Regions from separate parts of the Pectobacterium atrosepticum genome, predicted to be linked through region 2. Evidence: predicted binding sites of a transcription regulator. Region 2 holds the regulator's gene; each other region holds the start of a gene.
The links. The regulator sigma-54, encoded in region 2, starts transcription at its own class of promoters, with help from an activator protein. The targets are predictions, from matches to a motif close to GTTGGCACANNTTTCGCTNT.
Positions count from the first base shown of each region.

Region 1: GZ59_RS19415 (gamma carbonic anhydrase family protein) is a predicted target of sigma-54. The motif match lies at 1,274-1,293, and genes of this name have one in related genera.
Region 3: glnK (P-II family nitrogen regulator) is a predicted target of sigma-54. The motif match lies at 865-884, and genes of this name have one in related genera.

Region 1 covers NZ_CP009125.1:4,382,438-4,384,621, reverse strand. Annotated here, with positions in the region: gene aroE (shikimate dehydrogenase) at 1-208, shown strand, start outside; gene GZ59_RS19420 (DUF1488 family protein) at 205-462, shown strand; gene GZ59_RS19415 (gamma carbonic anhydrase family protein) at 447-995, opposite strand; rRNA gene GZ59_RS19410 (16S ribosomal RNA) at 1,487-2,184, shown strand, end outside.
Region 2 covers NZ_CP009125.1:339,043-341,226, forward strand. Annotated here, with positions in the region: gene ptsN (PTS IIA-like nitrogen regulatory protein PtsN) at 1-106, opposite strand, end outside; gene hpf (ribosome hibernation promoting factor) at 203-490, opposite strand; gene rpoN (RNA polymerase factor sigma-54) at 514-1,947, opposite strand; gene lptB (LPS export ABC transporter ATP-binding protein) at 1,997-2,184, opposite strand, start outside.
Region 3 covers NZ_CP009125.1:1,296,900-1,299,083, forward strand. Annotated here, with positions in the region: gene GZ59_RS05705 (SmdB family multidrug efflux ABC transporter permease/ATP-binding protein) at 1-610, shown strand, start outside; gene glnK (P-II family nitrogen regulator) at 971-1,309, shown strand; gene amtB (ammonium transporter AmtB) at 1,349-2,184, shown strand, end outside.

The sequences.
Region 1 (2,184 bases), 950 kb from region 2:
TTCGCCGGAAACGAGCTGTTATGACATGTTTTACTTACCGCAGCTAACGCCCTTTTTGTCATGGTGCGTACAACAGGGGGCTATCCACTATGCAGATGGTTTGGGAATGCTGGTGGGGCAAGCGGCACATGCGTTTAAACTTTGGCATGGTGTGATGCCAGACGTGGAGCCAGTGATTGATCTACTGAAGCAGGATCTCGCTAAATGAATCAGGCGATCCAGTTCCCAGATCGTGAAAGTTGGGATGATAAGATCATGGCGATCCGATTTCCTGTTTTGGTAAATGGTTTTCAGCAAGAGTGCCTTATAACTGCGGAACGTCTTCAGCGCCGTTATGGCGGTGATAGCCCCGAACAGTGGCTGGCGCTGTTCAGGGTACATCGATGGGATCTTGAAGATGAATTGGAAAAAATGATTCTTGCTGAAGAATGGGATGATGAGGGCTATTACTCATTATCCTGAGCAAGGTATTCATCTTTCCAACGAACATAGTTATTTGCTGAGTAAATCAGCCCCTCTATTTCCTCTTGTGTCAGTGGCCGAATTTTCTTCACTGGGCTGCCAACGTATAGATGTCCCTTCTCTAAGCGTTTTCCTGGCGGGACCAAGCTACCAGCACCAATCATCACATCATCCTCAACAACGACTCCATCGAGGAGTATTGACCCCATTCCGACTAGAACTCGACTTCCTATTTGGCAACCGTGCAGCATTGCTTTATGCCCGACAGTGACATCTTCCCCAATAATAAGTGGGTTACCTTCAGGTTTTTTCTCTGAACAGTGGGTGATATGAAGTACTGATCCATCCTGGATATTACTCCTGGCACCAATAGTGATGTAGTTAACATCACCGCGTATGGCGACAAGGGGCCAGATACCGACATCATCGCCTAGTGTTACCTTGCCAATCACCACACTGGAATGATCGACCATGACTCTTTCGCCTAAAACGGGAGAGATACCCTTATAACGACGGAATATTTTTGCACTCATCGACAACCTCGCAGTTATTTGCCACATGCTGATTATTCGCATTAATAGACAAAATATCGACAGATATGCGGCTGCGGCAACTGAAAAGTGACACGGATCGAGTAAGATCTCATCGAAAGGGTTGAAAAACACGCGAACAGAAAAAAAGATCAAGAAAGTTGTTGTGTAACGAAAACGGATCCCTATAATGCGCCTCCATCGACACGGCGCTGTGACTCACAACCGGGTCGATAAAAAAAGAGAAAACGCTTTAAAATAAACGTTGACTCTGAAGGTGATAAGCGTAAAGTACGCCACCTCGCGAAGCGGTTAAGGCCGCAACGCACTGCTCTTTAACAATATAATCAGACAATCTGTGTGGGCACTCACAAGACCGTATCTTAAACGATATAAAAAGTCTTGAAGAGTGAACAACAGTAAAATTCATTACGAATGAACAGTTACTAATTCTTTGAGCATCGCTGACGAGTTCAGCAAATCAAACAAATCTTAAATTGAAGAGTTTGATCATGGCTCAGATTGAACGCTGGCGGCAGGCCTAACACATGCAAGTCGAGCGGTAGCACAGAAGAGCTTGCTCTTTGGGTGACGAGCGGCGGACGGGTGAGTAATGTCTGGGAAACTGCCTGATGGAGGGGGATAACTACTGGAAACGGTAGCTAATACCGCATAACGTCTTCGGACCAAAGAGGGGGACCTTCGGGCCTCTTGCCATCAGATGTGCCCAGATGGGATTAGCTAGTAGGCGGGGTAATGGCCCACCTAGGCGACGATCCCTAGCTGGTCTGAGAGGATGACCAGCCACACTGGAACTGAGACACGGTCCAGACTCCTACGGGAGGCAGCAGTGGGGAATATTGCACAATGGGCGCAAGCCTGATGCAGCCATGCCGCGTGTGTGAAGAAGGCCTTCGGGTTGTAAAGCACTTTCAGCGGGGAGGAAGGCAGTAAGGTTAATAACCTTGCTGATTGACGTTACCCGCAGAAGAAGCACCGGCTAACTCCGTGCCAGCAGCCGCGGTAATACGGAGGGTGCAAGCGTTAATCGGAATGACTGGGCGTAAAGCGCACGCAGGCGGTCTGTTAAGTTGGATGTGAAATCCCCGGGCTTAACCTGGGAACTGCATTCAAAACTGACAGGCTAGAGTCTTGTAGAGGGGGGTAGAATTCCAGGTGTAGCGGTGAAATG
Region 2 (2,184 bases):
CACTGATAATTTCCAGTGCCCGTTTCTTACTCTGGCAGTGGACGGTGCTTCTGGTGCACTCAGGACGTAATACAGTGCTGAGTTGCAATACGGAATCGTGGCTCATTTTATTTTCACTTAACGACGCTTTCACTTCTGGTGATCCCGACCCACCTGTTAGATGGGCCGAGTTTGTTCCTTTGCTAAACGGCAAAGGAGAAAATTAGTGCTGCTTGAGTTTATCTTTATGCTTATTGAGCTGTCTCGCCAGCTTATCAATCAATAAATCTATCGCGGCGTACATATCTTCCGCTTCAGAGGTTGCATGCAGCTCTCCACCATTAACATGGAGCGTAGCCTCGGCAATTTGCTGAACTTTTTCCACTCTCAATACCACATTGACCTGATTAATCCGGTCAAAATACTGCTCTAATTTGGCAAATTTGCCATTCACAAAATCACGCAGTGGTTCAGTGATCTCGATGTGGTGTCCGGTAATGTTGAGCTGCATAGTGTCTTCCTTCTCTGTTGAGATCAAATCAGTTGTTTACGCTGATTTGATGGTGGGATAGATAAAGACTCTCGGTATTTTGCAACGGTACGGCGCGCCACGATGATGCCCTGATCGGAGAGCAGTGCCGTAAGCTTGCTATCGCTTAGTGGCTTCACGGGGTTTTCCGCTGCAATAAGCTTCTTCACCAACGCGCGAATTGCCGTTGACGAGGCTTCTCCACCGCTATCGGTATTTACGTGGCTGGAGAAGAAATATTTTAGCTCAAAAATGCCGCGCGGACTGTGCAGGAACTTCTGTGTCGTCACGCGTGAAATAGTGGATTCATGCATATCCACCGCCTGCGCGATGTCTGCCAGTACCATGGGCTTCATGAATTCTTCACCCTGATCGAAGAAATCCTTCTGTTGCTCGACGATACAGCGGGTCACTTTCAGCAACGTGTCATTGCGGCTTTCTAGGCTCTTGATGAGCCAGCGCGCTTCTTGCAGGTTGCTGCGGATAAATTGCCCGTCGCTGTCGTTACGTACGCTGTTGCCCAGAGCAGCATATTGCTGGTTAATCTGCAATCGGGGAACGCTATCGGTATTCAGTTCAACGGCCCAGATTCCCTGAACTTTGCGCACCAGCACGTCAGGAATCACGTATTCGGATTCACCGGTGTTGATCGACTGCCCAGGACGTGGATCGAGCGATTGGATCAGCGCTAGCGCTTCTTTCAGCACCTCTTCTTTCAGACGGGTAACGCGGATCAGGCTGCGGAAATCATGGTTGGCTAATAGATCGAGATGATCGCTGACGATCAGGCGAGCTTCGGCCAGACGCGGTGTGCTGTCGTCAAATTGGGAAAGCTGTACCAGCAGACAATCACGCAGATCGCGGGCGGCGACGCCAACGGGATCGAAGCGTTGCACGCGTTTAAGTACGGCTTCGACTTCTTCCAGCGTCACGTCGTCGTCACCGATGCTGTCGAGGATGTCCCCCAGCGGCACGGTCAGGTAGCCTGTATTGTCTACCGCATCGACGATAGAAGTCGCAATGGCCGCGTCGGTGTCTGAAAATGGCGTCAGCTCAACCTGCCACATCAGGTAATCCTGAAGCGTTTGCGTGGTTTCGCCTTGATAAATAGGGAGTTCTTCATCGCGATAGTCAGAGCCAGTGCCCGACGGCGTGCCTGCGGAGTAGATCTCATCCCAGGTGGCATCGAGCGGCAATTCTTCCGGCATGTCCCTTTGCTCAAGGGCTTCACCGGTATCCAGTGAATCGCTATCTGCCTTTTCAAATGACTCGATTTCGTCGTGCTGATCCGTTTGTTCGAGCAACGGATTGCTTTCTAGCGCCAGTTGAATCTCCTGTTGCAATTCAAGCGTGGACAGTTGCAACAGGCGGATGGCCTGTTGGAGCTGTGGGGTCATGGCCAGTTGCTGGCTAAGCCTGAGTTGCAAACCTTGCTTCATAAATCGCGCTAACGTCCCATAAGTACTGCAAAGAGAAAATATTACCCTATCAGAGTCGGAAGCCTTCGCCCAGATAGACGCGTTTCACCTGTTCATCGGCCAAAATTTCGGTCGGTGAACCGTGGGCGATTAGGTTGCCCTGACTCACGATATAGGCTCGTTCACAGACATCAAGCGTTTCGCGGACGTTATGATCGGTAATCAACACGCCAAGTCCGCTGTCACGCAGATGCTCAA
Region 3 (2,184 bases), 960 kb from region 2:
GTATTACGTGCCAGATGAGGGTGAGATTCGGCTTGATGACCGGCCGCTGTCGACGCTCTCTCATACCGTTTTGCGCCAAAATGTGGCAATGGTTCAACAGGATCCCGTTGTCCTGGCGGAGTCGATGTTCGTGAATGTGACTTTGGGACGTGATATCAGCGAAGAGGCCGTCTGGCGTGTGCTGGAAGTGGTGCAGCTTGCTGAACTGGTTCGGGATTTTCCTGAAGGGTTGCATACGCGCATTGGTGAGCAAGGGAACAACTTGTCTACCGGACAAAAACAGCTGTTAGCGATTGCGCGGGTCTTGGTGCAAACGCCTAAAATCCTGATTCTCGATGAGGCTACTGCGAATATTGACTCTGGCACGGAGCAGGCGGTGCAAAAGGCGTTGCGCATCATCAGGGAACAGACGACCTTGATTATCATCGCCCATCGGCTTTCCACTATCGTTGAGGCCGACACGATTATGGTGCTCCATCATGGGCAAACCGTTGAGCGGGGAACGCACGAGCAACTGCTGCAACAGCAGGGCCGCTATTATCAAATGTATCAATTACAACTGGCCGGAGAGGATCTCGCTGCCATTAGCACGGAATCTTGCCCTGCATAACGCGATTATCTGTAATGCCACGGTCTGCACCGCCTCATATGGTGCAGACCAACAGTCTGCGTATAGCTTCGCACCATCAGCAAGCATTGTGATTCTGGTTTTTACTTGCCCTGCACTGAAAGTACTCTTACTGCACCAACTTAGTGCAATTATTGCCCCGGATTCTTGATTATTCCATTCCTATCGCGTTTGCTTTTTGCGCTTTTCTATCTCTAATCGCGTTCTCCTTCCTGATTTATGCCAGATAAATCATTTATGGCACACCGTTTGCTTTAATCATGACGTAGACCTACTTCATAGAGCACGTAATCGAACAAGTGGCGGGCGAAAGCCTGAACGTAATGGCTAGGGGGAAGATAAATGAAACTGGTTACTGTGGTGATAAAACCATTCAAGCTGGAAGATGTACGTGAAGCGTTATCTTCTGTTGGCATCCAGGGGCTAACCGTCACTGAGGTGAAAGGATTTGGTCGTCAGAAAGGGCACGCGGAGCTATACCGTGGCGCAGAATACAGCGTTAACTTTTTACCTAAGGTAAAAATTGATATCGCGATTGCAGACGACCAACTGGACGAAGTGATCGACGTCATCAGCAAAGCCGCGTACACCGGAAAAATTGGTGATGGCAAAATTTTTGTCGCCGAGTTGCAAAGGGTTATCCGTATTCGTACGGGTGAAACTGACGAAGCCGCACTTTAACAACACCTAGCGTAGATACGTAAATAGGGATGGATGAAAATGAAAAAACTACTCTCTTCATTAGGTCTCGGTGTGGCGGCATTACTCCCGTCCTGGGCAATGGCTGCGACACCGACAATTGATAAAGCGGATAACGCTTTTATTATGATTTGTACCGTGTTGGTACTTTTTATGACTATACCAGGCATCGCACTGTTTTATGGCGGCCTGATCCGTTCGAAGAACGTACTGTCCATGATGACGCAGGTGAGTGTAACGTTCGCGATGGTCTGTATCTTGTGGGTGGTTTACGGATATAGCCTGGCCTTCAGTGAAGGTAACGCCTTCTTCGGTGGTTTCAGTACGTTTATGCTGAAAGGCATCGGGATTGAGTCCATCAGCGGTACCTACTATCAGTTTGTGCATGTGGCTTATCAGGCTTCCTTCGCCTGTATCACCGTTGCGTTGATTGTCGGGGCGATCGCTGAGCGTATTCGTTTCTCTGCGGTGCTGATTTTTGTTGGGCTGTGGCTGACGTTCTCCTACCTGCCGATGACGCACATGGTATGGGGCGGTGGCTATCTGGCTATGGATGGCGCGTTAGACTTTGCTGGCGGTACGGTCGTTCACATCAACGCCGCGGTTGCTGGGTTGGTTGGTGCTTACCTGCTGGGCAAACGTGCTGGCTTTGGTAAAGAAGCCTTCAAACCGCATAACCTGCCGATGGTGTTTATTGGTACGGCGATTCTGTATATCGGCTGGTTTGGTTTCAATGCGGGGTCTGCGGGTGCTGCTAACGGTGTCGCCGCTCTGGCTTTCCTGAACACTGTTGTTGCGACTGCTGCTGCGATTCTGGCATGGGTTGGTGGTGAGTGGTTGGTACGCGGTAAACCTTC